Regions from separate parts of the Oceanobacillus iheyensis HTE831 genome, predicted to be linked through region 2. Evidence: riboswitches for the same ligand, from Rfam matches in the RefSeq annotation. Region 2 holds a riboswitch; each other region holds the start of a gene.
What was found. Region 2 has a riboswitch for S-adenosylmethionine ahead of OB_RS10805 (methionine ABC transporter ATP-binding protein). Riboswitches for the same ligand answer to the same signal wherever they lie in the genome.
Positions count from the first base shown of each region.

Region 1: another riboswitch for S-adenosylmethionine. It lies ahead of OB_RS05610 (5-methyltetrahydropteroyltriglutamate--homocysteine S-methyltransferase); the one in region 2 lies ahead of OB_RS10805 (methionine ABC transporter ATP-binding protein).
Region 3: another riboswitch for S-adenosylmethionine. It lies ahead of OB_RS12255 (methionine ABC transporter ATP-binding protein); the one in region 2 lies ahead of OB_RS10805 (methionine ABC transporter ATP-binding protein).
Region 4: another riboswitch for S-adenosylmethionine. It lies ahead of OB_RS15545 (O-acetylhomoserine aminocarboxypropyltransferase/cysteine synthase family protein); the one in region 2 lies ahead of OB_RS10805 (methionine ABC transporter ATP-binding protein).

Region 1 is NC_004193.1:1,092,089-1,099,985, reverse strand. It holds gene OB_RS05620 (CBS domain-containing protein) at 1-560, opposite strand, end outside; gene OB_RS05615 (MBL fold metallo-hydrolase) at 635-1,564, opposite strand; SAM riboswitch class I at 1,887-1,993, shown strand; gene OB_RS05610 (5-methyltetrahydropteroyltriglutamate--homocysteine S-methyltransferase) at 2,153-3,256, shown strand; gene OB_RS05605 (glutamate-5-semialdehyde dehydrogenase) at 3,322-4,569, opposite strand; gene proB (glutamate 5-kinase) at 4,566-5,684, opposite strand; gene OB_RS05595 (NRDE family protein) at 6,207-6,977, shown strand; gene OB_RS05590 (cytochrome ubiquinol oxidase subunit I) at 7,036-7,897, shown strand, end outside.
Region 2 is NC_004193.1:2,130,031-2,137,927, reverse strand. It holds gene OB_RS10820 (nuclease-related domain-containing protein) at 1-246, shown strand, start outside; gene OB_RS10815 (methyl-accepting chemotaxis protein) at 459-2,456, shown strand; gene OB_RS10810 (polysaccharide deacetylase family protein) at 2,697-3,404, shown strand; SAM riboswitch class I at 3,562-3,664, shown strand; gene OB_RS10805 (methionine ABC transporter ATP-binding protein) at 3,727-4,743, shown strand; gene OB_RS10800 (methionine ABC transporter permease) at 4,730-5,395, shown strand; gene OB_RS10795 (MetQ/NlpA family ABC transporter substrate-binding protein) at 5,416-6,240, shown strand; gene OB_RS10790 (hypothetical protein) at 6,326-7,171, opposite strand; gene OB_RS10785 (glycosyltransferase family 4 protein) at 7,171-7,897, opposite strand, start outside.
Region 3 is NC_004193.1:2,432,000-2,439,896, reverse strand. It holds gene gcvH (glycine cleavage system protein GcvH) at 1-285, shown strand, start outside; gene OB_RS12270 (ISL3 family transposase) at 390-1,583, opposite strand; gene OB_RS12265 (toprim domain-containing protein) at 1,817-2,173, shown strand; gene OB_RS12260 (thioredoxin family protein) at 2,199-2,507, shown strand; SAM riboswitch class I at 2,590-2,689, shown strand; gene OB_RS12255 (methionine ABC transporter ATP-binding protein) at 2,816-3,844, shown strand; gene OB_RS12250 (methionine ABC transporter permease) at 3,834-4,502, shown strand; gene OB_RS12245 (MetQ/NlpA family ABC transporter substrate-binding protein) at 4,663-5,502, shown strand; gene OB_RS18500 (hypothetical protein) at 5,681-5,857, shown strand; gene sufC (Fe-S cluster assembly ATPase SufC) at 6,213-6,998, shown strand; gene sufD (Fe-S cluster assembly protein SufD) at 7,015-7,897, shown strand, end outside.
Region 4 is NC_004193.1:3,157,200-3,165,096, forward strand. It holds gene OB_RS15525 (acyl-CoA thioesterase) at 1-469, opposite strand, end outside; gene cls (cardiolipin synthase) at 531-1,970, opposite strand; gene megL (methionine gamma-lyase) at 2,143-3,321, opposite strand; gene OB_RS18435 (hypothetical protein) at 3,359-3,517, opposite strand; gene rarD (EamA family transporter RarD) at 3,884-4,795, shown strand; SAM riboswitch class I at 4,874-4,983, shown strand; gene OB_RS15545 (O-acetylhomoserine aminocarboxypropyltransferase/cysteine synthase family protein) at 5,086-6,756, shown strand; gene OB_RS15550 (SGNH/GDSL hydrolase family protein) at 7,329-7,897, shown strand, end outside.

The DNA.
Region 1 (7,897 bases), 1.0 Mb from region 2:
TCATATACAGACATTTCCTCGCTTATAAAAAGATGATTATCTGATTTTTCATATTGTAAAATATCTTCAGCAGTTGCATTAGTGATCTGTTGACTATCATTCATTGAATTTGCGATCCAACGAGCAATGCCCTTATGTGTAATTAAACCTTTAAAATCTTGATGCTTATATATCGGTAACTTCGTTAATCCTCTATCTCTTACTACCTGAAGTAACTTTTGTACAGAATCGTTTAATTGGAATGTAACCACTTGTTTTATAAATGCATTCTTTACTTGTTTTGGACTTGTAAAATCTTCTTCTATTTTTTCGATTCGTTCCACAATTGTATCATGAGGTTCTGCAATCGCATAGGAAACATTGATACGGTTATGAATAATTGCATTTCTCAGTTCAGCAAATTCCAATAAATCATCGTAATATCGTTTTATCGTAGCATTAGAATCTGATAAAACACGGACTGCTCTTGAGAAACCCATTTCTTTTTTCTGTAATTGTGATTTTAATGCTTTGTCTATACGATTAAATGCTGTAATAAAGCGTTCTGAATTTTTATACATACATTTTTCTCCTATCTTTGCGTTCTATCATTCTAACCGTTCGTACATTACATTAAACATCTATTTTCGATTGTTTATTTCGCCTTGTAGAGTACTTTACCGTTCTCCTCTACACTTTGTATATCCTCTTTTTCTGCTAAATAAATTAAACGTGTTAATGTTGCCATAAATTGACTGACAAAAGCAGTCCCTTTCATCGGTCCATAAATTTTTGTAGTGATTTTAAAAGCTGACATCGGTTTGTCTGATAGAAGTCGTTTGAGTTCTTCAAGTCGAAAAAGATGTCGGTTATACGTTTCCGTTATCCGTTCTGATAAATTTACCATCACTTTTCCATGGCCGGGTAATGCTAACTTACTTGGATATTCCTGTAATTCTAATAAGGATGGTAAATAATCCTTTAAAGGGTTCAACTCTTCTCCCATCCATAACCCAATAACTGGTGAAAGATGCTCTATCACATGATCTCCTATAATCATTACTTCCTCTTGCGTATTATAAAAACAGTAGTGATCTGGTGCATGTCCTGGTGTCCAAATCGCTTGATAAGGTTTATTTCCTAAAACCACTTCATCAAAATCATCAAAAAATCCGTCCGGTTCAAAATCATAGATAAAAGAAAAATCCTTTATTTTTAACGGTAATGGTGGTGTACCATGACGCTTTATTAATGCTTTCATTCTTTCCATATGTACTTTTCGGTCTCTTCCCTTTAGCATTTCTTTATACCCTCTTCTAGAAACAAAGACAGGAATGGCATATTCCTCTTGAAACCACTTTGCCAATCCTATATGATCCTCATGAGTATGGGTTAATATTAGTTTTTCAATCTGATAATTATCCAAAACGGTCTTCCATGTTTCCTTAGTTCCCGTTGAATAAATACCAGTATCTATGACAGTATATCCATTCTCTCCTTTTATTAAATAACAATTCACTTCCCCCATTGCACCTTTAAATCGAACTACGAATTGAAATATATCTTCTGTAATTTTCGTTAACATGAAATACCTCTTTCTAAAACAATTCAATGTATAAATGAGCTTATTGTTATTTTATCGTTCCAAGATGGAATTGCAAGACAAAGGAACTAAAATAAGTTCCAAAAACAAATTAATATAGGTAGAGAATCCGTGCTAATATTAACTCCAAAATGCATGACTTAAATGCCCTCAACAGAGCCGAATACTTTACATGTTTTGAAATCTTTATGATCTTTCGTTCAGCGTAGTACTGCCCGGCTAGAAGCACAAACTTTTTATTTTCAAAAAAGTCTTGACACTATATTCAATATCTTATAAAATTTCTATTAATTAAATATGACAATTCTTATCCAGAGAGGTGGAGGGACTGGCCCAAGGAAGCCTCGGCAACAGACTTATTTGATTAAGTACTGTGCCAATTCCAGTAGCGTAATTGCTAGAAGATGAGAAGAGTATATAGTACGGTTTCCTGTACCCTCTTCTTACTTGTAGAAGGGGGTTTTTACTTTTCCCTATTCTCTGTACAGAACTGTCATATGCTAGTTTCATAGAGCAAGACCCTACTCTATAAGACTAGCCCAAATCTAAAGGAGAAAGAAGGAAATTAACATGACAAAAACAGTTATTAAAGCACCATTTCGCGCAGACCATGTAGGTAGCTTACTACGACCAGAGCGTTTACACCAGGCAAGAAAAGATTATACAAATGGAAGTATTTCAGAAAAAGAATTGCGAGACATTCAAACAGAAGAAATCGAGCGCATCGTAGACAAACAAATTGAGGTTGGTTTACAAGCTGTTACAGACGGTGAGTTCCGTCGATTATGGTGGCATACGGACTTTTTAGAAGAATTAAATGGCATAGAAGGTTATATTCCAGAAAAAGGTTACTTATTCAAAGGAATTGAAACGGAGAGATATAACATCCGTAATAGTGGAAAGATCAGTTTTCCAAAAGACCATTCATTTGTGAAGGATTTCATTGAGTTTCAACAAATAGTAGGGGATCGTGCTGTAGCAAAACAAACCATCCCTAGTCCAAATCAATTATTTCACAAAGGAACGCGCAATCCTGAAGTTTATCCAGATATCCAATCGTATGCAGAGGATATTATTAGTACGTATCGAGATGCAATTCAAGCATTTTACGATGCTGGATGTCGATACCTGCAATTAGATGATGTATACATTGCTGGATTGAACGTAGATGAGTTAATAACATTTGAAGAAGATTTATCTCGTCAAGAGTTGATTGATTTATCTTTACATGTTGTAAACAGTGTACTTGAGAATAAACCAGATGACTTAATAGTAACGACACACTTATGTAGAGGAAACTATCGATCTGCCTGGGCATTTGAAGGAAGTTATGCTCATATCGCCCCAACCTTATTTGCTAATGAAAAAGTGGACGGATTTTTCTTAGAGTATGATGATGATCGTTCAGGAAGCTTTGAGCCTCTTTCTCACATTCCTAACGGTGGCCCACAGGTCGTCATTGGGGCAATCACTTCTAAATTCGGTGTGCTAGAAGACAAAGAAGAAATCATTAATAAAATCAAAGATGCGTCACAATACATCCCGCTAGATCAAATTTCACTTAGTCCACAATGTGGATTTGCATCAACTCATCAAGGAAATAAATTAACAGAAGAGGATCAGTGGAATAAATTACGATATATTGTAGAGCTTTCCAAAGAGATTTGGGAATAAGCTTCTAAAACCTATAAAAACACCAAACTACTTCCGATATAATCTAGAAGTAGTTTGGTGTTTTTTTATTCGCGAATTTGTCCTGATCCTGAAATCACAAATTTAGTCGACGTTAATGCCTCCAGCCCCATCGGACCACGAGCATGTAATTTTTGTGTACTAATTCCTATTTCTGCACCATATCCGAATTCAAATCCATCTGTAAATCTAGTTGAAGCGTTGTGATAAACTGCTGCAGCATCAACTTGAAGCTGAAATTGTTCAGCATTCATCTTGTTTTCCGTTATAATCGCTTCCGAATGACGTGTACCATAGCGATTGATGTGATCGATAGCTTCTGATACTGAATCAACTATTTTTACACTTATTTCACTTGATAAATATTCCTTTTCCCAGTCCCTTTCCACTGCTTTTATTGCTGGTGGAAATTTTTCCATAACGACTGAATCACCGTGAATTTTGATATCATGAGATTGCATTGTTTTTAATAATTCTAAACCATGATCCTCAAACCACTGTCTATGAATAATTAATGACTCAATTGCATTACACACAGATGGACGCTGAAGTTTTGCATTCAAAACAATTTCCGTTGCCATCTCTACTTTAGCAGATTCATCTAGATAAACATGGCAATTTCCTGCACCAGTTTCAATTACAGGTACAGTTGATTGTTTTATCACTGTATCTATTAATTGTTTACCTCCTCTTGGTATTAAAACATCTAGATATTCATTTAATTGAAAAAATTGATTCGCTACTTCTCTTCTAGTATCCTCAATTAATTGCACAGCTTCTTTTGGTATAGAGCTGGAAGCCAATGACTGATGAATAACTTGAATAAGCGCTTTATTAGACTCTATGGCTGAAGAACTACCACGCAAAACTACTGAGTTCCCTGTTTTTATTGCAAGAGAAGCTGCATCTACAGTGACATTCGGTCTAGCTTCATAAACCATACCAATAACACCAATTGGAACACGCTTTTTGGTAATAAATAAGCCATTATCTTTCTCTATTATTTCTAGAGCTTCTCCAATCGGATCAGTTAATATAGTTACCTGTAAAATTGCATCAGCTATATCTTGTAACCTTTCCTCATTCAATCTTATTCGATCGATAACCGCTTCAGATAACCCTTTTTTCTTCCCTTCTTCTATATCTAAAGCATTTGCAGTTAATATTTCTTGCTTGTGATTTATAATTGCTTGTGATATTAATTGCAATGCTTCATTCTTGTCGTCCGTTGTAGATAGAGCCATTTTAAAACTTGCTTGTTTTGCACGCTTCGCTTTCTCTATTACTTCACTCATTGGAACTCCTCCTTTATTTGATCAACCATAACCCATGAATCTCTGTGAATCACCTCAATAGCAGGGATTTGCGTCATCTGTTTTGCTTTTTTTAATGTGTTGGCTGCGTTGAGCTCTTCAGACGAACAACTCACTTGCCCTCTTCCTAATAAATTTCTTCGATTATAAACTTCTACAACATCTCCATCTTCAAAATCTCCCTGAGTATTAATCACACCAGCTGACAACAAACTACCGCCGTTATGCATAAGTGCTTGAGTAGCCCCATCATCAATAAATACTTTCCCCTCTAATGTCGAATGCAAAGAAATCCATTGCTTACGAATCGGAATTTGTTTATTGCGGAAACTTCTAACATACGTTCCCTGTCCATGTCCATTTACTATTTCTAGTAATTTAGATACTCCTACCCCTTTACCAATAAAAACTGGGACTCCGAGAGAAGCTGCTACCTTTGCTGCCATCAGTTTCGATTTCATACCACCAGTACCTAATTTCGATCCTGAAACATCCGTTTCCTGTATCATATCATTAGTAATTAAATCAATTGTATCGTACCGCATAGCACTCGCATATTTACCAGGATGTTTATCATAAATCCCATCAATATCGGTTAATATTATTAATTGAGCTGCATGGATAGAACCACTAACTAAAGCAGAAAGCATATCATTATCCCCGAACGTTAACTCATCAACAGCAACTGTGTCGTTTTCATTAATAATCGGTATAACTCCTCGTTCTAGTAATTCAAGCATAGTAGATGTAGCATTCTTATACCGTTTTTGGACCGAAAAATCAGACCTCGTTAATAATAATTGAGCAGATCGAATATTGTATTCCATAAACTTATCCATATAAGTATGAATAAGTAGACCTTGACCAATCGCCGCGGATGCTTGTTTTCCTTTTAACGTAACCGGTCTAGAAGAATATCCTAAGTTTCGAAAACCCGCTGCAACAGCTCCTGAGGAAACTAAAATAACTTCAAAGTTATGTTGATGTAACATAGCTAACGCATTCACATGGTCTCCTAGTTTCTTATGATCAATTTCACCTTTTTCATTCGTTAGTGAGCTACTTCCAATTTTTATAACTACCCTCTTCTTATTCATATTCTTCTCCTCCTCAATATTCTCTAAGTGTCTATTTTCAGGTATAAGAACAAAAGCCCAAACGCCCGTTTATCACCGCATGTCCTGGACCGGGCTAAATAACTTTATAACTTAGTACGTTTTTTCCACAGCTTCAAAATTTAATAATATCCTGGAACATAAAAAAACCCCTTCATCCCCATTCAATAAAAGGGACGAAAGAGTTTTCTTCCGCGGTACCACCACATCTTAGATGCAATGATTTGCATCTCACTTCTACCATTAACGCTGGCTAAACGCCCATGTTTACATGGGACTCCAAAGGTAGGTTCTGATAAATCAGCAATGACGGAATCTCTCAGCTAATAAATTCCGATCTCTTTCATTCGATATCTACATACTATTCCTCTGTTAAACGTTCAACTGTATTGTTATATATTATTATCAGTTTCTCCTTAAATGTCAACAACTAAATTGTGTTTCAATCTGATTTTTAGTCAAATCAAATAGTTCCATCTATAATATGGACTAGGAGGTATCATTATGTGCTTAATAACATTCGCTATCCAAAAACATTCAGAATATCCATTTATATTGATTGCCAATCGTGATGAATTCTATGACCGCCCCACTGCAAAAGCATCATTTTGGGATGATGCTCCAGCTATTTTAGCAGGAAGAGATTTAAAATCAAAAGGTACATGGTTGGGTATAACAAAGCAAGGAAAAATTGCAGCAATCACCAATTACAGAAATCCTTCACTTCCTGAGACAGGTACATATTCAAGAGGAAAAATTCCTGTTGATTTTTTAAATAATGAAATAGATGCATCACATTTTTTATCCAGATTAGAAGAAAATAAATCCTTATATGCAGGATATAATGCTTTATTTGGTAATTACCAAAACCTCTATACGTACAACAATATTTATAATAGTAGTGAACAATTAGTGTCGGGTATACATTCCTTAAGTAACGATAAATTGAATACTCCATGGCCAAAAGTAGTAAAAGCGAGGGGGTTATTACAAAACCACCTTGAAAGTAATCAAGATATTTCTAACGAGGCATTATTCCGTATCTTACAAAATGCGGATAAACCAAATGATCAAGACCTTCCTGACACCGGTATTGGATTACAATTAGAACGAAATTTATCTTCTATGTTTATAGATACTGGTAATTATGGGACAAGAGCTTCGACAATTATCTTAATCGATAAGAATAACGACGCAACCTTTATCGAACGTACGTATCATCAAGGCAACGTTATAGAAGATAAAAATTACTATTTTTCGATTGTTTCCGATTAATTTTAACCATCACCGGGTAAATTAATACAATATGGTTGTCTTATAAGGAGGTCAACAAATGTTATTCGATGATCCGGTATATGCTAGTCGCTTACTGACTTTACTCACGCTTTCTTTCCATATTATCTATGCCACAATTGGTGTCGGTGTCCCACTAATGATTATGATTGCTCAATGGATAGGAATTAAGAAAAATGACATGCATTACTTATTAATGGCCCGGCGTTGGGCAAAAGGGTTTATAGTAACAGTAGCTGTCGGTGTAGTTACTGGTACTGCTATTGGTTTGCAGCTTTCCCTACTTTGGCCAAGTTTTATGGAGTTAGCTGGTAATATTATCGCACTTCCTCTGTTTATGGAAGTATTTGCATTCTTTTTCGAAGCTATTTTTCTTGGTATCTACTTATACACTTGGGACCGCTTCGATAATCAAAAAAAACATTTCTTATTACTCATACCAGTTGCTGTAGGTGGCGGTATGTCAGCTTACTTTATTACGGTAGTTAACTCGTTTATGAATTCTCCAGCCGGCTTTGACATTGTAAATGGCGAGCTTGTTAATGCTAATCCACTTGCTGCCATGTTCACGGTATCCATGCCTACAAAAGTAGCGCACGTGTTATCAACTGGTTATATGACGATTGCTTTTGTTTTAGCGGCAATTGCAGCCTTTCGTCTATTACAAGGGTCAAATCGGGAATATCATAAGAAATCACTTAACATGCTAATGAAAGTAGGTTTTGTCTTTGCTCTAGCAACTGCGTTAATTGGAGACCTTTCTGGTAAATATTTAGCAGAATATCAACCAGAAAAATTAGCAGCTGCGGAGTGGCATTTTGAAACATCTTCAGAGGCGCCATTAGTAATGTGGGGAGTTCTTGATGACAACAATGAACCGCAATACGCATTGGAAATCCCTT
Region 2 (7,897 bases):
AACTTCTTAGAACAAACGCATATAGAGTATAATTCCGTACAACCGATTGTCTATTATAATTGTGCTTCTCAATACCGTACGTTTGTGAAGAATTATTCAAATGACGATCAGGTTAACATTTTTACCGATGAGGAAAGCCTCTATTCCTTTTTCTTAGAAGAATTAACAACGAAAGATATCATATATCAACGTGAAGAACTTGCTGATATAAGTAGCCTTATTTTAAATAACAATATAGATGTATAAGTAACATATCTTAAGGTGAATAACGGGAGCGACGAGCATCTATCCATGAGATAGGTGCTTATTTGTTAATTAGATATATTATTATAGATAATAAGTTCTGTAATTGTTTGACTTTTATGATTAGTTTTATTTTTAAACTTGCTGTTAAGTTCTAGTGCTTTTGGTCGATATAAAGTTCATAATTGCACAAACTTATAGCAGGAGGTAACACATTGAAGAAGAAAAAAAGAATCAAGAAATCACTTAGTTTAAGAAATAGATTAATAATAGCGTTTCTTATCATATTATTAATCCCTAGTATTGCAATAGGATTAACCTCATATCAAAGCGCAAAGAATAAGATTGAGGAAAGTATGATAGACTCTGCACAAAAGAACGTAGAAATTATGAAACAAACTATTGATCAGTTTATGAATGATCAAATGGATAACATCGAATACTTATCTACTGCAATTGATCCATCGGATATAGAAGATAATGCAGATGAAGCTACAGGCAGAATCTTAGAAAATATGCAAAATGCAAAAGATGTAGTCTTTGAACAAACATATGTAGGGTCAGAGACGGGAGAATTCATGAACTTCCCTACATCCTTTAAAAACCCATCCGATTATGATCCAAGAGAGCGACCTTGGTATCAACAAGCGATGGAAAATCAAGGCGAAGTAATCGTAACAACTCCTTACGTATCAGCTTCTTCTAATCAAGTGGTTGTAACACTTGCGAAAGCTACTGCAAATAATGATGGTGTTGTAGCAGTAAACTTAGAGTTAGCTAGTTTAACAAATATAGTTAATTCAGTCGCTATCGGGGAAGAAGGGTATATGTTTCTATTAGATGAAGGACAAAGCTATATTAGTCACCCCGATTATGAGGCTGGTTCTGAAGCGGTAGAAGATTTTTTCTCCAAGCTATACGACTCGGAAAATGGAAAATTCAGCTATCAATTTGAAGGTGATGACAAACAATTGGCATTTGCTACAAGTGAAATTACAGGTTGGAAAATAGCTGGAACCATGTTTAATAGTGAAATAGCCTATAATGTGAGCCCAATTTTAAATACGACAATCTTTGTTATAACGGTTGCATTAATTCTTGGAGGGGTAGTAATTGTCATTATTATTCGTTCTATTTCGAAACCGATATATCATCTTGTAAGTGCAAGTGATACGATAAGTCATGGAGATTTAAGCGATGAGGTACACCTCCATCGAGATGATGAATTAGGTACACTAGCTCAATCATTTAATAAAATGCGAGAAAATTTGAATGGAATTATCCTTCAAGTTAGAGATAAATCAAATCATTTAGCATCCTCAGCTGAACAATTAAATGCCAGTACCGAACAAAATACATCAGCAACAGAGCAAATTTCTTCTTCTGTACAAGAAGTAGCTGAGGGTATGAGTAGTTTAAATAACAATATAACAAAGAGCTCCAAATTAGCGAAGGAAATGACAGATTCTATTTATACGATAGAAGCAAGTTCGAATGAAGTTTCAAATACTGTTACCAATACCATTTCAGCTGTTAATGAAGGTAACAAAGCATTGAATACTACAATTAGTCAAATGGAATTTATCAAAGAGAATACACATCAGCTATCCAATAATATTGAAGGTTTAGGCAATCAATCAGAAGAAATCAGCAAAATTATTGATGTTATTACGGATATTTCTGAGCAAACAAACTTATTAGCTCTTAATGCTACAATCGAAGCAGCAAGAGCCGGAGAGCATGGGAAAGGATTTGCTGTGGTAGCTGATGAGGTAAGAAAACTTGCTGAAAAATCTTCCCAATCAGCAGAGCAAATTAAGACAATGATTAGCGCTATTCAATCGGAAACTGCGAATACGGTGAGTTCGATGAAAGCTGCAACAACAGAGGTTGAAAAAGGGATTAATATTGCTAATAATGCAGATCAATCTTTCTCAAATATTACTGGATATGTAGATTCTATAACGAATCAAATCATGAATGTAACAACTGAAATTGAAGGAATATCAACGGCAACGAAACAATTTACTTCTCTTTTTGAAGGTGTGGCCTCCATTGGTGATACAGTATCACATGAAGCCGAAAATGTTTCAGCATCTACACAAGAACAGCTTGCTTCAATGGAAGAAATTGCAAATTCAGCGGCAGATTTAACTACTGTAGCAGAAGACTTACAACAATTAGTAGAGAATTTTAAGCTATCTAGAAATTAAATAACACGTCATTACACTAAAGTACGAGGATGCGGTTCATATATGGACCGCATCCTCGTTTCTTTAGGGCTGTTTATTAGATATTTCTCTACGGGTTTCAATCAACATGAGGAAAGTTATAAGTCGAGGAAAGATACCGAAATCATATCTTGCAAAGCATTGATCAGTATTGGGGAAAGAACCGCTTGTATGTATAGATTTTACTTACAATCAAACAATATGAGTTGAGGTGAATGTGGAATGAGGAAGTTTATACTCGTTATTCTAGGTATCGTTATTTTATTAATACAGCAACCAAGTAACGTTTTATCAAAAGATCGGTTTGACTTCGAAAAAGCAGGAGATGCTATTTGGGAAGGGGAAACCGATGAGAAAATTGTTGCTTTAACGTTTGATGATGGACCACATCCTGATTATACACCGGAGATTTTAGACATATTAGAACAGTATAATATGAAAGGTACATTTTATGTGATGGGTGCTCATGCACGTAAATATCCAGGACTTGTATTTAGAGCATTTCTAGAAGGCCATGAAATTGGAAATCACACGTTTACTCATAACGGGAGCATTACCTATTTAAATGATGAATTAACAAAAACAAATGAAATTATTGAAAAGATCACTGGGAAATATCCTGCTACTTTTCGTCCGGTTGGAGGAAACTATAATGAAACAGTTATTAGTATTGCAAAGAAAAAAGGTCAAAAAGTAGCGATGTGGGCTTGGGATCAGGATACAAGAGATTGGGATGATGTGGATAGTAAAACCATTGCTAATCAAGTGATTGGTAATCTTTCACCAGGAGATATTATTCTTTTTCATGATGCGGGTGGAGATCGTACGCCAACTATAGAAGCACTTCCAATTATACTTCGTTTCTTTAAAGAAGAGGGGTACGAAGGAATTACAGTAACAGATATGATTGAACGTACAAGTGAAAGATAGTTAAATCTACAGTTTTTTAGCTAAAATAATAGGTTTAGTTGATAAAAATAACTTATGATAACATGTACTTTGTTATCAGCTTATTTTCGTTAATGTATTGACAAATTTGGATTATCAGATTATGATTATTCTTATTATTTCTAAAATAAAATTGAATAACTTATCCAGAGTGACGGAGGGAACAGGACCTACGATGTCACAGCAACCTACCTTTACGGAGTGGTGCTTCTTCCTGCAGAATTTTTTCTGAAAGATAAGGTAATGATATGTAAAAACCTTCTTTCTGAATGAAAGAAGGTTTTTTTGATGGGATGTGTTATGTATGATTCAGTTGGAAAATATCGAGAAACACTATGAATCTAAAAAGAGAAGAGTGATAGGGGTAGATCAAGTTTCCCTTGATATCAAAAAGGGAGAAATATATGGCATCGTTGGATATAGCGGTGCAGGTAAAAGTACGCTTTTACGTTGTATGAATGTACTGGAAAGGCCGACAAAGGGTAGGGTATTTGTTGATGGAATTGACTTATTAGAGCTAAACAATAAACAATTACGTAAGGCAAGACAATCTATAGGGATGATTTTTCAAGGATTCTATTTAGTTTCTTCCAAAACAGTAGTGGAAAATGTCTCATTTGCACTCAAAGCAGCTGGTGTTGGTAAGTTGGAGCGGAATAAAAGAGCTCTAGAACTATTGAATCTAGTTGGAATTGAGGATAAAGCAAACCAATATCCCTCTCAATTAAGTGGAGGACAAAAACAAAGGGTTAGTATAGCAAGAGCACTTGCGAATAACCCAAAGGTATTACTTTGTGATGAAGCAACATCTGCATTAGACCCAAGTACAACAAAATCAATTTTAAAACTACTTAAAAAAATAAATGAACAAATTGGGATAACGATTGTAATCATTACTCATGAGATGGAAGTAGTAAAAGAAATATGTGATCGTTGCGCTGTGATGCAAAACGGTAAAGTCATTGAAAATGGGAAGACATATGATATCTTTTCAGATCCAAACGAGAAATTAACGAAAGACTTTATCCACACAGTTTTAGACTTTCAATTACCTGAAGCGTTGCTAAAACAATGTAATGGTACACTACTTAAACTGCAGTTTCGTGGAGATATTGCTGCTGAATCAGTCGTATCTGATATGTTACAACAACATAAGGTGAAAGGAAATATTCTTCATGGAAAAGTAGAATACATAAAAGACAAACCATTAGGTGTTTTCATTATGGAAGTAAGCGGAGATCCCTCGGAAATAAGTAGTGCTATTAGCTACTTAGAAGAGCGCATAAAGCAAGTGGAGGTGATTCAACATGTATCTTACTAGTATTTTAAATTTACTTCCTGAGTTGAATCAAGCTTTCTTAGAAACCATGCTCATGGTAGGTCTGGGTTTAATTGTTGCATTAATTATCGGCCTACCTATTGGTATTCTTCTATATGTTACAGAACAAGGGTTATTTTTAGAAAATAGATTTGTTAAATCGACATTAGGTGTGGTTGTTAATTTAATTCGTTCGATTCCATTCATCATTTTATTAGTATTTTTACTTCCATTTACAAAGTGGCTAGTCGATACAACAACAGGACCATTAGCAGCATCCGTATCATTGTCTGTTGCAGCGATTCCATTCTATGCAAGAATTGTAGAATCCGCAGCGAGGGAAATAGACCGAGGTGTGATTGAAGCTGCTATTGCAACTGGAGCATCACCATGGTTAATTATTAAGGATATTGTTTATCCAGAAGCAAAACCTGGTTTTATTAGTGGACTCACTATTACGGCAATTAGTTTAGTAGGCTACTCTGCTATGGCTGGTACTGTTGGGGGAGGAGGTATCGGTGATTTAGCCATTCGCTACGGTTATTATCGTTATGATGATATGGTAATGTTCACTACAGTAATCGTTCTTATTGTACTAGTACAATTTATTCAATATTTTGGTGATTTTATTGCAAAGAGTGTAAATAAACGTTAAAGAATAAAGGAGTGGTTCATATGAAGTGGAAATTATTTTTAGCAACTCTATTAAGTGTTACATTATTGACAGCATGTGGGAGTGAAGAAGCAAATGGTGGAAATGAAGAAAAGAATACGATTGAATTTGGAGCTACTGTAGGACCCTATAGTGATATGGTGACAAATGCTATTACACCATTATTAGAGGAAAAAGGGTATGAAGTGAATAATACAGAATTCACGGATTATATACAACCGAATAATGCATTACATAATGGAGATATTGATGCCAATCTTTTTCAGCATAAGATTTATTATGAAGCATTCGCAGAGGAAAATGGTATGGATTTATCTGAAGTAATTATTGTACCTACAGCTCCTATGGGACTATATTCCAACTCCTATGATAGTGTCGAGGCTATTGAAGAAGGAAGTAAGATTACTATAGCGAATGACCCTACGAACTTAGCAAGGACATTAATCATGTTAGAAGATGCGGGTCTTATAGAAATTAGTAACGAAGTCGATCCATTAAAAGCATCTGTTAAAGATATTGTGAAAAACCCAAAAAATATTGAGTTTCAAGAAGTAGAAGCCGCTCAATTGCCACGATTAGTAGATTCTGAGGATGCTTCAGCGGTACCGGGAAATTTTGCACTTTCAGCAGATATGGATCTATTAGATGCATTAGTATTAGAAGATATGCCAGATGATTATCGAAATCGAGTTGTAGTTAATACAGCAGATATGGAGGAGCAGTGGGTAAAAGATATTAAAGAAATTGTGGAATCCGATGAATTTGAACAAATAATAGATGATGAATTTCAGGGGTTTGGTAAACCTCAGTGGATGCTGGATAAATAGTCAGATGAAAAGAGAGCAGTCGGTTTTCTATTCGACTGCTCTCTTTTCTCTACATCACTTTTATGACTTTATTTAGAATGAATTATTATAAAGATTTAAAGTGCTTTATTCGTTCTCCAAGAAACTTAATGTCTTTATCCGGACTTAATAACATTATTTTTTTAAATACTGGATCGTTATAAAAAGCATCTAGTTGATCAATAACCCCTTGTCTAATAAGCTTTTTCTGATTTAGATATCGATCCATTTTTCTTAATCTTTCGTTGTTATCTCCTTGTCTACCGACTCCAATATGAAAACCGTGCGGCGGCCGAAAAAAATGTTCTTCTATCTTTCCGAAACCTATACCTTTTTCGATAATTTTATATAGAAATTCTTCATCATAACGTAATGCTCTTACTTCATCGTACAATATGCTAGGATTTTCTAAATAATATTCAATAATCGGATTCATTTTTTTGTAATAATCTTTTACCTTGAAAAAATGTAATCCTGTTAAACGTTTTGAATCGGGGCGAATAGCATTACTATAAGGTACTCCGATTTTTTTAGAATGTTTTTTATGGACATCTACTAAGGTGGGCTTTTCACGAATTATTAAAAAGTCGATATCTCCTATATAAACATATTCAAAGTCTTTGAATTCTTCATATGGAATTAGGAAACGCAAAATCGTTCCAATACTACCAACCATTTTAGATGGATCATCTAAGTTAATATAGTCGTCTAAATACCCTTCCACAACTTCGAAGTTAGGTGAAACTTCATTTCGAATGAGTTCTAAGGCTTTATTTTCGTTTGCTGTAAGCGGATCTTTAGAAAATACTTTCACATAGTAATCAGGATAACTTTTTAAAATGCTATAAATATAATAAGGTGCATAGCGAGTATAACTACCAAACACATAAACGGCGACACATATTTTTTTCATTAACGTTCACCACCTATATTGAATAATGTATATAACCAACCATCAATATTTTGTTTAATAGTCCAGTTATTCTCTATATTTTTTCGGATTTCTTTTTTTAGTGTTTGATGAAGCTTTGGATTAGATTTTAATTGATTAATCTTATATATAAACTTTCTAGGATCATCGGAGTTGAGAATGAATGATTTTGCATTTGGTGATGCCCAGTCTTTAATAATACCTATATTTGTGCCTAATACAGGTACTCCACATGCATAAGCCTCCATAGCAGGATTTGGAAGACCTTCATTCGCCCCAGTAACCAGTAGTAAATCAATAGAGTTATAAAATTCTGGCATATCTGTTCTATCAATTCTGCTTTCTTTTGTTGCTTCTTTAAATACAATCGTAGAGTCGTTTTTGTAATGATTTTTAATAGCCTTATATACCGTATGGTAATTTTTGGAGCGTTTATCGGAATTACCTACCCAACCTATGGTAAAAACAGATGTATCTTTTTGGGGTAAAGGCAATGGTTTAAATTTATCAGTTTCAACAAAAGCCTTTACATAATCTACATGTTTATCTGGACAGTATTTTTTAATAGTATTAGCTAGTTTTTTATTTACGGCACCGATCCTATCAATTTTTTTAATTACTTGTTTGATATAGCGATTATTCGGTTTGATTTGTTCTGCCCATTCACGAAAATCATCTTGATTTGTAGCGAGGTAACTATATGAGCCA
Region 3 (7,897 bases), 300 kb from region 2:
GATGAATTAGGAGACATTGTGTTTGTTGAACTTCCTGAAATTGGTGAAGAATTAAAAGTCGATGATCCTTTTGGTAGTGTAGAATCTGTAAAGACAGTATCTGAGCTCTATGCACCCGTAAGTGGAAAAGTAGTCGAAATCAACGATGACTTGGAAGATAGCCCAGAGTATGTTAATGAATCTCCATATGAAAAAGCTTGGATGATAGTGATTGAACCATCTGATGAAAAGGAACTTGAAGAGCTATTATCCGCAGAGAATTACGAGGCATTTATACAAGACTAATTTTTAGGCTGACTTTTACACGTTAATTGTGTATAGTCAGCCTTTGTTTTATCATATAATGATTATATGTAAAGGTTCTATGTCAAATGTGGTGGTGGGTTGAATCAACCCATCACCTTTTTCATTTCTTGTTGCCACAGGATTTTCTTCTTTAATCTCTCGAAGCCTTTGATTCCATAAGAATTGCGTTTTATTACTTTAATCGTGTTGTTCACACCTTCGATATATCCGTTGTTATAAGGATATACAAAGGCTTGTAAAATCTCTTGTCTCCAATTTATAAAAGTTTTTCTTAGACGATGAAAGGCTTCAATCCCTGACCTCTTTAAGGATGCTAAACAATGATCTAGGTTTTTACTTGCCGTTTGATGATCACTTTCCTTAAACCATTTCTCCATCATGACCTTCAATTGGTAGGCCTCTCTTAAACGGGTATCAATCTCTAGAAGCTTTTCAACTTTTTCTTCTTGATCTTCGTCCAGATTAAAATGCGACTTCCACAATAACTTCTTACTTCTCTTCATTTGAAGACGGATGGGTTTATCGACATCTGCCTGCACCTGCCGTCTCACTTCATCCAAAGCCCAATATACTTGACGCATGAAATGGAAACGATCGGCGATAATAAGAGGATGATTAAGCACATCACAGACTGCTTTCTTGAACCACTTCGACATATCCATAACGACAATTTCCACCTGACCTGTATCGCGGGATCGCAGATACTTTTTAATGGTATCCACTTTTCGATCTTCTAAAATATCAATAATATGTTTATTTTCCACATCGACAATGACCGTTTGAAACCGTTCTCCTCCGGCGTCCCCTTTAAATTCATCTATGGCTATCGCTCTCGGCAGTACTCGGTTTGTCTTTATGTTTCGACGATCAAACAGTCGCAAAAGGCGAGTGTCCGTCAGCCCAGTCCATCTCGCAGCTGTTTTAAATGAGCTGGAAGATGTATACATCAAAGCTTCTGCTTGCAGAGAGGTGGTACAACGTTGATAGCGATCAATCATTTGAAGTCGTTCGTAAAAGGTCTTACCACAATCCTTACACAAATATCTGCGTTTCCGAAGGAAAAGTTTTACCTGTTGGTTAGGTAATACGGGACCTTGAATCGGTTGAATTCGATAACTATGAACCCGTTTCGTTTTACATCGACAGAACGGACATTTCTGCTGACGTTTTTCGGTATAAAGTTCAACAATCAAAGCATCCGAACCCTGAGATATATCCCACACCTTCACATTAGTATCTTTTATCCCTAACATTTCTATGATAAAATGGTTTTGCATTCGTTCTCTCTCCTTTGCCTTTTGTGTCGCAACTTTAGGGTATCAAAAGAGAGAGAACGGTGCATTTTTTACATCTTTAAAACATTGACAGGACAAGAAGCACCACCACATTCATTGTAGAGCCTATGTAAATACTAGTATTGATGGCTCTTTCAAATGGAAGTCATCCTTATAATACAAATCAAATCGTGATTAATAAGCATGTTTCTTGCTTGCATAAGGAGTGCTATGCGATGATGATAAATGAATCTAATAAAGTAATTATTGTAGAAGGTTTGTCAGATAAGCGGCAAATTGAAAAAATTATTGATGATAAGGTTATAATCGTCTGTACAAATGGAACTTTAGGCGTTGAAAAACTCGATGAACTACTAGAAACGTATGAATTAGATGAGAAGGATGTCTATATCTTAGTAGACGAGGATCCTTCTGGTATGAAATTAAGAAAACAATTAGCTAGAGAGTTACCTCATGCAGAGCATATTTATGTGAGCAGTGAGTATCGAGAAGTTGCAGCTACACCTATGAAGGTTTTAGCAAATGCATTAATTGGAGCGCGGTTTACGGTTAATCCGACTTATTTACTTTAAAGAAAAGATTGATAAGGTGATATGTATGAAGGAATGGAATAAACAAATGGAACGAGGTGTGATTTATATTTACACACCATTCTGTGGAACATGTTCGGTTGCAAGAGCGATGTTGGAGAATATAGAGCGGCTTCACCGACAAGACATTTTCTACGAAATGAACGCAGCTGTTCACCCTGAATATATGCACGACAACCAAATTGAAAGTGTACCGTGCTTATTATTTGTTGAAAATGGTGAAATTGTCGAAAGGATATATACATTTTATTCAACTGCGAATATCTATGATTATTTAATACAATATCAACCAGAATTATTCTCAAATGTGACGTAAAAAAATTAATTGACAGTCCTATAGGCGCATGCTAAGATAGGTACACTGAATTAATAAAAAATAACCATTAACAATATGATATCTCTTATCTAGAGCGGTGGAGGGACTGGCCCTTTGAAACCGCGGCAACCTTCATAATTAAATGAAAGGTGCCAATTCCTGCAGAAAATGAAAGATGAGAGAACGTCAGACGATATACGATAAATACGTACGTCTTTCTGTTCTCTTACAGAAAGGCGTTTTTATTTTGACGAATTATGGGGAAACTATACGAAATGGTTGCTGGAGAGTAAGAGGAGGAATAAAGATTGATATCCATCGAAGGGTTAAGTAAAGTATTTTCATTAAATAAAAAAGACATCAAAGCTGTAGACTCATTGACCCTCAATATTGAAAATGGCGATATTTATGGCGTGATCGGGTATAGCGGAGCCGGAAAAAGTACGTTTGTACGTTTGATAAATCGACTAGAGGAACCTACATCTGGAAAAGTAACAATTGGAGATCAGGTTATAACAGAGTTAAATAAAAATGATCTTCGAGTTGCACGACAAGATATAGGTATGATTTTTCAGCACTTTAATTTATTATGGTCACGCACTGTTGAGGACAACATTGGGTTTCCACTAGAAATTGCTGGTGTTGATAAGCAAGAAAAAGCACGGAGAGTAAAAGAGTTGATTGGTTTAGTTGGACTTGAGGGGAGAGAGAAATCTTATCCTTCCCAACTGAGTGGTGGACAAAAACAACGTGTTGGTATTGCTAGAGCCCTAGCAAATTCACCTAAAGTATTATTGTGTGACGAAGCTACCTCTGCTCTGGATCCAGAAACGACGAATCAAATTTTATCTTTACTGCAAGACATTAATGAAAAATTAAATTTAACGATAATCTTAATTACGCATGAAATGCATGTTATCCGTAAAATTTGTAATCGTGTAGCTGTTATGGAGCAAGGAAAAGTAGTGGAAGAAGGACAAGTCCTTGATGTATTTACAAATCCGAAGCAATTAGTAACTAGAAAGTTTGTTGAACAAGTTATGAGTTCTAATGAGGATAGTGATATATCAACAATTATAGAAAATTATCCAGATGGAGTTTTATATCGGGTTCATTTCTTGGGTGAAACAACAAATCAAACCCTAATCAGTCAAATAGCTAAACAATTCTCTGTAGATTTAAATATTATCCAGGGAAATATTACACAGACACAAGCAGGCAGCTATGGAGCATTAGTAGTTCAAGTAACAGGTAATGAAAGCGAAATTGAGCGAGCTAAAAGCTTTATTGAAAGTCAAGAGTCTGTTGAATTGGAGGTAATTCAACATGCTAAGTAGTTTGTTTGAAGGGATTAAAATAGAGGATTTAATTGAAGCAACATATGAGACGTTTTATATGACAATGATTTCAATGGTAGGGACAGCTATTTTTGGGATTTTACTTGGGTTACTATTATTCCTTACATCGAAAGGTAATATTTGGGAAAACCGTACCGTGAATAGTATTGTTGCAGCCTTTGTAAACATCTTCAGAGCCATACCGTTTATTATATTAATTTTATTGCTATTTCCGTTTACCGATTTTCTGATGGGAACAATTCGTGGTCCTAATGCTGCTTTACCTGCGCTAATAATTGGATCTGCTCCTTTCTATGCACGACTAGTAGAAATTGCACTAAATGAAGTGGATAAAGGTGTAGTGGAAGCCGCAAAAGCAATGGGAGCGAAAACGAGAACGATTATTTTCAAAGTTTTATTACCTGAATCAAAACCGGCACTTGTGTCTGGATTAACTGTTACCACAATTGCTTTGATAGGATACACCGCTATGGCAGGAGCAATCGGAGCAGGTGGATTAGGAAACTATGCTTATTATTTCGGATTCCAGCGTCGAGACTTTGATGTTGTGTTATGGTGCACAATTATTATCGTTCTTATCGTATTTATATTCCAATTCATCGGGGACTCTATTACAAGGAAACTCGATAAGCGTTAAAAAATACTCAAGTTACTTTTGAGTCAATTTCATAATTGAAAACATTAAAAAGTAAGGATATAAATGTAATATTCAAGTTTTATACCAAATAACTAATTATGCAATTGATTTTACTACTTGATGAAATAAATAATATGTTTAATAAGGAGAGAATACAGAGATGAAGAAATTATTATTTTTGTTAGCTATTTCATTTGTGGGATTATTAGCAGCTTGTGGAACAAGTGATGAAGGTTCATCAGGGGATGGGTCTTCTAACGAAACAACAGAAATAACTGTTGGCGCGTCCAGTGTACCGCATGCAGAAGTTTTAGAAGAAGCGAAACCATTATTAGAAGAACAAGGTATTACATTAAACATCGAAGAGTACCAAGATTATATTTTACCTAATGATGATTTGGCTGATGAACGTATTGATGCAAACTATTTTCAACATATCCCTTTTCTAGAACAAACAATTGCTGATACTGGCTATGAAATTGAATCCATTGGTGGTATACATGTGGAACCAATGGGTGTGTATTCCCAAAATATAACTAGTGTTGAAGAAATTTCAGAAGGTACTGAAGTTATTTTAAGTAACTCTGTTGCTGAACATGGTCGTGTCCTTTCTTTATTTGAAAAAGAAGGTTTAATTAAATTAGATGAAAGTGTGGAAAAATCTGCAGCAACGATAGATGATATTGTTGAAAATCCGAAGAACCTTCAATTCTCGCCTGAGACAGAACCAGGTTTCTTACCTGAATTGTATCACAGTGAAGAAGATGCATTAGTTGTTATTAATACGAACTATGCTATTGATACTGGATTAAATCCAACGCAAGATGCATTGGTTGTTGAAGATGAGGAATCAGATTATGTTAATGTAATTGCAGTTAGATCGGAAGATAAGGATAATGAAGCCTTAAAAGCATTAGTTGAAGTGCTACAGTCAGAGGAAATTCAAACGTTTATCACGGAGAACTACGATGGAGCGGTGGTTCCAACTCCAACAAACTAAGTATTAAAGAGTAAAATGTAAGAATTGAATAGAAAACTCAGTTAAAGTACTTTATTCTTAAAAAAATGAAGATTTAATGAGAAATCAAGGTTTAAATCCATTTTGTTCGGGAATAGTCACTGTGTTAACATTTTTATTGTTAACGAATAAGAAAGGATGATTTATTATTACCAGTGGAATGGATTTAACCTTTACTTCGGAAATGGAAAAAGGTCTTGGACAATCTAGAGGATTGAATTATGAGGAATATGGAAGAAGTTTAGAAAAACAAATTCATGTTGAAAAACTGAGAGACAAGGAATATCATGAAGCCAAATCAGTGGCATCTGAAATAAATTCACAAATACCGAAATAGATCAAAAAAAGGCTGATGTCGTTACGACATCAGCCTTTTTTATAATTATAATAAGTTAAGGAATTTAAATCTACTAAGGCTAATCTATTTCTAACGCCATTGTCCTTATTACAGTTACATTTGATAATATGTTAAAATACAACTATATGTCCTTCTTAATGATTCAGTAAAATTTTTATCTTTTCTTCTTTATTAATAGCTAGCAAACGAGTTAGAAATAACCCGTAATGGCTAGTTACAGTATAGCTTAAAAGAGTTGATAATTAATTTGAAATGCTTTAAGATTATAATGAGAATAAATTGAGAATGGATATAAATTCATTTGATGAAAATAAAGTACTTGGAGGTATGTTTTATGTCAGGATCAGTTTTAGAAATCAAGAATCTTCATGTTAGCATAGAGGATAAAGAGATCTTAAAAGGGGTAAACCTTACAATAAAAGGTGGAGAGTTCCACGCAATTATGGGGCCGAATGGTACTGGTAAATCAACATTAGCATCAGCAATTATGGGTCACCCAAAATATGAAATAACGGAAGGAAGCATCACTCTTGACGGTGAAGATGTATTAGAAATGGAAGTTGACGAGCGTGCTCGTGCTGGAATGTTCTTGGCTATGCAGTACCCAAGTGAAATTAGTGGTGTTACAACTTCTGACTTCTTACGTTCAGCGATCAATGCAAAACGTGAAGAGGGCGATGAAATCCCACTTATGAAATTTATTAAAGAATTAGATAAAGATTTAGATTACCTTGATATCGATCAAAGTATGGCTACACGTTACTTAAACGAAGGTTTCTCAGGTGGGGAGAAGAAGCGTAATGAAATCCTGCAATTAATGCAATTGAAACCAGAGATTGCAATTCTTGATGAAATTGACTCTGGATTAGATATCGACGCATTGAAAGTAGTTTCAAAAGGAATTAACAAAATGCGTTCAGACGAATTTGGTTGCCTAATTATTACTCACTATCAACGTCTGCTTAACTATATTACTCCTGATTTTGTGCACGTAATGATGCAAGGTCGTGTCGTGAAATCTGGTGGACCAGAGCTTGCAAAACGTCTTGAGGCAGAAGGTTATGAGTGGATTAAAGAAGAATTAGGTATTGAAGACGAAACCATTGAACAAAATGCGTAATGTAAGGAGGGATAGCATGACTGTAGAAACAAAACTTCCATTCAATCAAGATTATATAAACCAATTTTCAGAAGATCGTAATGAGCCAGAATGGATGACGAAATTACGTTCAAGCGCTTTAGGTATGGTTGACTCATTAGATATGCCAAAGCCGGATAAAACAAAAATCACAAATTGGAACTTTACAGAGTTCAAACATGAATATAAAGAAGAAAAAACAATTTCTTCTCTATCTGAATTACCGGAAGAACTAAAAGATTATTTCGATAACGAAAACAAGCCTAATAACTTGCTTATTCAACGAAATCAATCTGTTGCTTATAGTACATTACAAGATGACTTAGCATCAAAAGGTGTTATTTTTACAGATATCTTTACTGCAATGCGTGATTATAGTGATCTTGTAGAAAAGTATTATATGAAAGATGCTGTTGCAGTTGATCAAAATAAATTAACCGCACTACATGCAGCATTAGTAAATGGTGGTATTTTCGTATACGTTCCAAAAAATGTACAAATTGAAGAGCCGTTACAGGCGGTCTTTTGGCAAGAAGATGCAGACAATGCTTTATTTAATCATGTGTTAGTAGTTGCTGAAGAAGGTAGCTCTGTAACTTATGTAGAGAACTATTTATCTCACAATGACGAGCAAGCTTCTGTTGCAAATATTATTACTGAAGTATTTGCACATGATAATGCACAGGTTGCATATGGAGCTGTAGATAATTTTGCTGCAGGTACTACTACGTATGTAAATCGTCGCGGAGTTGGACATCGTGACGCTCAAATAAATTGGGCACTTGGTCAAATGAATGATGGTAATACCGTTTCAGAAAACATTACGTATCTATTAGGAGATAACGCAACTTCTGAAGCAAAAGCAGTTTCTGTAGGACGTG
Region 4 (7,897 bases), 1.0 Mb from region 2:
TTGAATTAAGTCTTCTCTCTTCACGACGATTTGCTCGTAAAGGTGCACTTTCATGCAGCATCTTTTCATCTTCATTTTCTGGATATACAGGAGGAACCGAGATCGGTTTGCCATTTTCATCAATCGCGACAAATGTCATAAAAGCAGTCGTACAAGCTTTTCTATCTCCTGTTTTAATATCTTCTGTAATTGCACGAATAAATACTTCCATAGAAGTATTATGTGTCCATGTTACAAATGCTTCAATTGAAATATATTGTCCAACTCGTACCGGTGCTAAAAAGTCGACTGAATCTGTAGATGCAGTCACAACGGGGTTATTAGCATGCTTCACAGCGGCAATGCCTGCTATATCATCTAAATGTGCCATTAGTTTTCCACCAAATAATGTGTTATAAGGATTCGTATCCGGTGGAAGTACATGTGTCGTCTTTATTGCTAGTGATGCAGAACAAGGTTTTGCTTCCATTCAAATTCACTCCTATTATGCTTTTTCATTATGTTGTATACATGATTCTATTCTCTATAATTTATAAAACAGGTGAAATCAACCTGGATATAGATTCTTTAAAACGGATTCCTATCGATCTTTGATCATAAAGTTTCCTTGTCATTTGCGTAGATTTCTCCAAATCTGCGTCGAACTCATTTTGAAGCCGATTCACTACTTCAGAATCATACAAGAAGCCATTTACTTCGAAATTAAGTCGGAAACTACGTACATCAATATTAGCTGTTCCAACTGAAGCTATCCTACCATCCACAATGATTGTTTTAGCATGTAAAAATCCATTCTGATAAATAAATATTTCAGCACCAGCTTGAATTAAATCGCCACAATACGATAATGTTGCCCAATATACAAATGGATGATCAGGTTTGTTCGGTATCATAATTTTAACATGTACCCCAGATAATACTGCAATTTTTAATGCATCCCTTAAACTTTCATCCGGAATAAAATAAGGAGTTTGGATACAAATATAATCGTTTGCCTCCATGATCATCTTTATATAACCATTCTTGATTTGTTCATATTCTGAATCAGGACCACTAGTAACAATTTGCATACCGACATTTCCAGCAGATACTGTTTGATAATAATCTTCATTATATAAAATAGTATCCCTCGATGCTTGGTTCCAATCTAGGATAAAACGTGTTTGCATACTTTGTACCGCATCTCCAATCACACGAAGATGGGTGTCTCTCCAATATCCAAACTTTTTATTAATCCCTAAATATTCATCGCCTACATTAAAACCACCTAAATATCCAATATATCCATCAATAATCGCTAGCTTACGGTGATTTCGATAATTAATCTTGAAATTGACTATGAATCGAGATGGGAAGAATGCCTCGACCATCACTCCTGCTCTTTTTAAACGTTTTATATAACTGTTTTTTAACGATCTTGATCCCATATCATCATATAAAACTCTAACTTCTACACCTTCATTTACTTTTTTTATTAGCATGTCTGCAAGCCTATTTCCTAAGCCATCACTGCGCATAATATAGTACTGAATATGTATATGTTTTTTCGCTTTTTCTATATCTTCTAGCAAAGCATCAAATTTCGTTTGACCATCTGTAAAAATATCAACACCATTATTCTGTGTATAAATTGCTTCATCATTTTTCAAATGTAAATATACAAGATCCTTATGCTCGATAAGGTCTGGTTGATTAAATTCAAATTGATTTTCTTCTAAGAGTCTCAATTGAGATTGAACTGTTGTCTTTACTCCCAAACGGCTCTTCTTATCCCAAGAAAAAATCTTTCTATTACTGATTGGTTTGCCAAATATTAAATAAAGAAAGAATCCAAGTATGGGTATAAATAAAAGGACCATTACCCATGCCCAAGAGGACGTTGGATCTTTACGTTCAAGAAAAATAATTGAAATAGCTAAAGCAATATTTAAAACAAATGTTAGTCCTAATAACAAAGAGGTTATTCCCATAGTCATTGCCCCCTAACTGAAGAAACATTACACTTTATAATAATAGCACAGAAATGCATTTCTAGATAATACCCATTTCTATCTTAAATAGTGTACCCGAATTAATACGAATAAAAAAGAAGTATCTACAAACATTGAGCTGTAGAATACTTCGTTTATTTTTATAATTAATTTAGATGTTATCAAGTGCTTGTTGGATATCTTCCCAAATATCCTCCCATGCTTCAATTCCCACTGAAAGTCTTAATAAAGATTCCGTTATGCCCATTTTCTCTCGTTCTTCAACAGGAATTACAGCATGTGTCATGGAAGCTGGATGTTCCATTAATGATTCTGCATCCCCTAAGCTAACAGCAATTTTGATAAAGTGTAATTGATTTAACACTTTTTGCGCTTCTTTCTTTCCACCATTGATTTCAAAAGCAAGTACGCCTCCTGCGAGTTTCATTTGCTTATTGGTGATAGCAACATTAGAAAAATCAGGGTCTCCAGGATAATAGACATTTTTAACCGCTTTGTGTAACTTTAGTTGTTGAACTATTTTTTCTGCGTTACTACTATGTCTATCCATTCGCAATGGTAATGTTTTTAATCCTCGAATCAATAACCAAGCATCAAAAGGAGACAAAACTCCGCCAATATCTTTTTGCGTAGTTAAAGCAATGGTATCCATGATATCTTTTTTTCCAACCGCAAGTCCTGCAATCACATCACCATGTCCACTAATATACTTCGTTGCACTATGAATAACAAAATCACATCCTATCTCTAAAGGACGTTGCAAGTAAGGTGAGGAAAAAGTATTATCTACCACTACTAAAAGTTGATGCTTCTTAGCTACTTTCACAACTAATTCTAAATCAATTACTTGCATGGTAGGATTAATCGGTGTTTCCACATAGATTAATACTGTTTCTTTCGTTATCTGATTTTCCAATTCCTGTTCGGATGACATATTGGAATAATCCGTTTTAATATTATATTTTTCTTTCATCATTGATAACAATCCATAAGTACAACCATATAATCCTGAAGAGCAAATAATATGATCATTAGCTTTTGTTAATGCAAATAAAATAGCAGATACCGCCGCCATTCCAGATGAAAAAGCTAACCCTCGCTCTCCGCCTTCTAATGCTGCAATTTTCTCTTCTAAAATGCGCACAGTTGGATTACCTAAACGAGAATAGATATATCCTTCTTCCTCTGCGGCAAATCGTGCTTCCCCTTGTTCTGCCGAGTCAAAGGTGTATGTTGACGTTTGAAATATTGGAGGAGTCAAGCTCCCAAGCATCTGTGTTGAGTCGTATCCTTCATGAATAACTGAAGTCTCCATATGTTTATATTTCATTAAAATCCCCCTCTTATATAGAATAGGTTGTTTCTTTCTAGCCTAACTGATCGATCGTAACACCTAACCCCTGATATTTATGTTCTTTTAATGTATTACTACTTATATGAATAAATTTCATAATTAATATAATTGGTGTAAAATCCGTATATTGCGTTATTTGATTTTCATTGCAGACGGCGCTTTCCGCAGGCACCGGTTTTTAGCTAACTGAAAAGAAGAACACTTTTCAAGTGGATCTTCAGCTCGCGCGGTACCTGCAGGAGTCGCCGTCTTTCATTACAATCAAAGCCAAATTATTGCTTTAATCCGAACATTAAATATAAAAATATCTAAAACATTCGCTTTTTATACTGAATTTAGCAGATATGAAATTGACTCATATAGTTAAATATTTCCTAGGACAATTACTCATTTAGATAAACATATCAATTCAATAATAAAGTATTTACAACATTTATGAAAGCGTTTTCTTTAATATAAATTCAAATAATTGATTCCTTTCAAAAATCCGACTATTATTATATGAAACTAGAATGCATTTATAGAAAGAAGGAAAATTATGGGGAATAAATCAATCCAACAAGGTATGATTCTTACATTTAGTGCTTATTTACTTTGGGGCTTCTTGCCAATTTATTGGAAACAAATTAACACGATCGAAGCAGGTACGATACTTGCACATCGCATTATTTGGAGTTTTGTATTCATGATTTTGCTTGTTATGCTGTCAGGTAAATGGCGGAATTTTGTACATACAATAAGGCATATAAAACAAGATCGCAAAAAAATTATTGCCATAACTTCAGCATCGATTGTTATTACACTCAATTGGTTTTTATTTATATTTGCCGTAAACGGCGGGCACGTACTGCAAGCTAGTTTGGGTTACTATATAAATCCCATTTTAAGTATATTATTAGGATTAATCATTTTAAAGGAACCATCAACCAAGGCACAGATATTTTCATTCATTCTTGCTGGAGTAGCAGTTATTTATCTCACAATCGGGTATGGAATATTCCCATGGATATCTATATTATTAGCCACTACTTTCGCTATTTATGGTTTCCTAAAGAAAACCCTGGATCTCAGTGCAATGTTTGGGCTCACATTAGAAACACTCGTCATGACACCACTTGCAATAATATACATATTTATAGCTCCTCAAGCTCAAGGGTTCTCATTAAATCCTTTAATGACTATGGAAAACCTGTTCTTAATAGGTGGTGGAATTGTGACTGCTATTCCTCTACTTCTTTTTGCTGCAGGCGCAAGAAGAATACCACTAGCTTCCGTTGGGTTCCTGCAGTATGTTGCACCAACTGTGATGTTCTTGCTCGGCGTATTTTTATATGAGGAATCATTCACGACCCACCATATGATTACATTCTTATTTATATGGTTAGCACTAGCAATCTATATCTATAGCATATATAAACAATCACGACGAAAAAAAGCATTCAATACATGAATTTTTAAATAATTTTAAATTTACTGTTGACAATCAACAAGTAAACAAGATATACTTTTAACAATTTAATAAGCAAATCTCTTATCAAGAGTGGTGGAGGGAATAGGCCCTGCGAAGCCCGGCAACCTGTAGCAATTGCTATTGAAAGGTGCTAAATCCTACAGACTTCATCGTCTGGAAGATAAGAGGAGGTTCGGTTTTAAACAGACAAAGTCCTCTTCTTATGAAGGGGGCTTTTTTTAATCCTTCTCTTATTACTTTAAAAATAATAAATTCAAGGAGGAAACACGATGTCTAAATTTCAATCTTTGCAAGCAGAAACAATCTTACTTCATGGAGGACAGGAACCAGACCCATCAACTGGTTCACGTGCAGTTCCAATTTATCAAACTACGTCCTATGTGTTCCGAGATACCGAACATGCACAAAATTTATTTGGTTTAGCAGAACCGGGAAATATTTATTCACGAATTATGAATCCAACTGTAGATGCTTTTGAACAGCGAATCACTCAGCTTGAAGATGGTATTGGTGCAGTTGCTACCTCTTCTGGTATGGCGGCAATTACGTTAGCGATTCTTAATATTGCTGGTTCTGGAGATGAAATTGTTGCTGACAGCAACTTATACGGTGGTACGTTCAATCTATTTGCTAACACCCTCCCTCGTTACGGAATTAATGTGAAGTTTGTGGATGGAACAGATCCTCAAGCGATTGATGATGCTATTACGGATAAGACGAAAGCAGTTTTCGGTGAAATTATTACGAATCCTAGCCTCTATGTATTTGATATCGAAAAAGTTTCTGAAGTAGCACATAAGCATGGTGTACCGTTAATTATTGATAATACCTTTGCTACACCTTATGTAACAAAGCCATTAACTTGGGGTGCAGATATTGTTGTTCACTCTGCAACAAAATGGATTGGAGGACATGGAACAACCATTGGTGGTGTCGTGGTTGATAGTGGTCGATTTGATTGGAATAACGATCGTTTCCAAGACTTTGCAGAACCTGATGAAAGTTATAATGGATTAAAATACGTTGACCTTGGGGCAGCAGCATACATTACAAAACTTAGAGTGCAATTATTACGTGATATTGGAGCTTCACTAAGCCCACAAAATGCTTTTCTGCTATTGCAAGGATTGGAGACATTACACTTACGCATTAAACAACATACCGATAATGCATTGCAATTAGCGAAATATTTACAAGCACATCCTGCTGTCGAATGGGTGAACTATCCAGGATTAGAAGAGCATCCATCTCATGAACTGGCAGGTAAATATTTGAAACAAAGCTTCGGATCTATTATCACTTTTGGAATATCTGGTGGTCGAGAAGCGGGACGAACATTAATAGATAATGTTTCATTGTGGTCACATGTTGCAAATGTAGGAGATGCAAAATCCCTTATTATTCATCCGGCATCTACCACGCATCAACAATTAAACGAAGATGACTTAGCATTAAGTGGCGTAACTGAAGAATTAGTACGATTATCCGTAGGTCTGGAGTCCATCGATGATATTATCGCTGATCTTGACCAAGCAATTGAGAAAGCTACTGGTAAATCACATACAAATAAACCGACCCAAGAAGAAATTGCAGTACAATGGTTACTTCACTCTCCATTCGATCGAAGCAATGGAGTGAGAAAAAAAGTAATAGCTACACTTCAAATAGACCAAGATCAACTAGCACCACTTGAAACGCTAGGGTATGAAGTAGTACCAGTGACATCGTTACGTGATCTAAATACAGAGGTTGATGCTATCTGGTTTGATGAGACAGTCCAATCTATCGAGGGAGAAGTACCGACAGATACCATTGTATTTGCATCGGATAGACAGTCCACTGCATTAAAAGATGCTATTGTAATAACCAATCAATCTCCAGCAAAAATCGCACTACAACTTCGTAATGGTGAAGAGTCAAGACAACCAATTAAGATATAATAACAAACAAAATGAGTTTACATTTCATTTTATTTGGGTAATAAAATATATATAAATAAAGTAGCCTTCCATAATGAAGGCTATTTTTTTTGAAAATAACTTGGATTTCCAATCTTTCACAGACAACAAAGCTATATTTGGCTTAGTCTCCATACATTACAATTAGAAGACTTCACGAAACGCCATAGGATATAGCAGACTTACGAATGTTTTCTATGAGGCTAGTCGCACTTATAATCATAGGTAAAAAAGATGACTTACCTTACGTTTTTATGAATATTAAGCGCACTTATACCTGAGGTGAGTTATCATTGGTTCGTCACCTTACCTTGATTCCATTATCTTAAAGGAGCAAGCCTGACATTAGCGAACCATCCCTTTAAAAATAGGGGCGAACTCGATTTGTTGCTAAACGAGAGCTTGCATTTTTATTACTATAAAATATTGGTTTAGGTTATTAATAAATGGATTAAACTGTTATTATAATAATCCATCTACATCAGCCTTCTAAATAGACAAATCCATTTACTCATTCATAATATATAAGAAAAGAACTGCATAGGTGTGATTACATGAAAAAAAAGAAGAAGATTTTTATTTTTAGCGGATTGATCGCATTGGTACTTCTTATGACAATTGGATTTATCTATCAATCTCAGGATCCATTTAAGGATCTTTCTTCCGACCAAAAAGAAAAAGAAACAGCACTACAAAAACAAGTAGATCAAAATAAATCAAATAATCAACAAGACCACTCCAATGACGAAACAGCTAATGGGAATGTAGAAGCTGAGGAAGCATCTACACGCTCCTTTCCCAAAGTTATCAATGATGCCGTACAGGGTACAATGGACTTTTTATCTACAAATGAAACACAAATCGTTGCCGTCGGCGATTCACTAACACAAGGCGTTGGTGATGAAACCGAACAAGGTGGTTATGTTGGAATACTTGACAGAACAATAAATAGTACTGGATATAGTGCTGAATTTAACAACTTTGGAAAACGAGGTAACCGTACAGATCAACTTCTCCAACGATTACGAAATGAACAAGATTTGATTGACTCCATACAAAAGTCAGATATTGTTTTAGTAACTATTGGTGCAAATGATATTATGCAAGTGGTTAAGGAAAATAT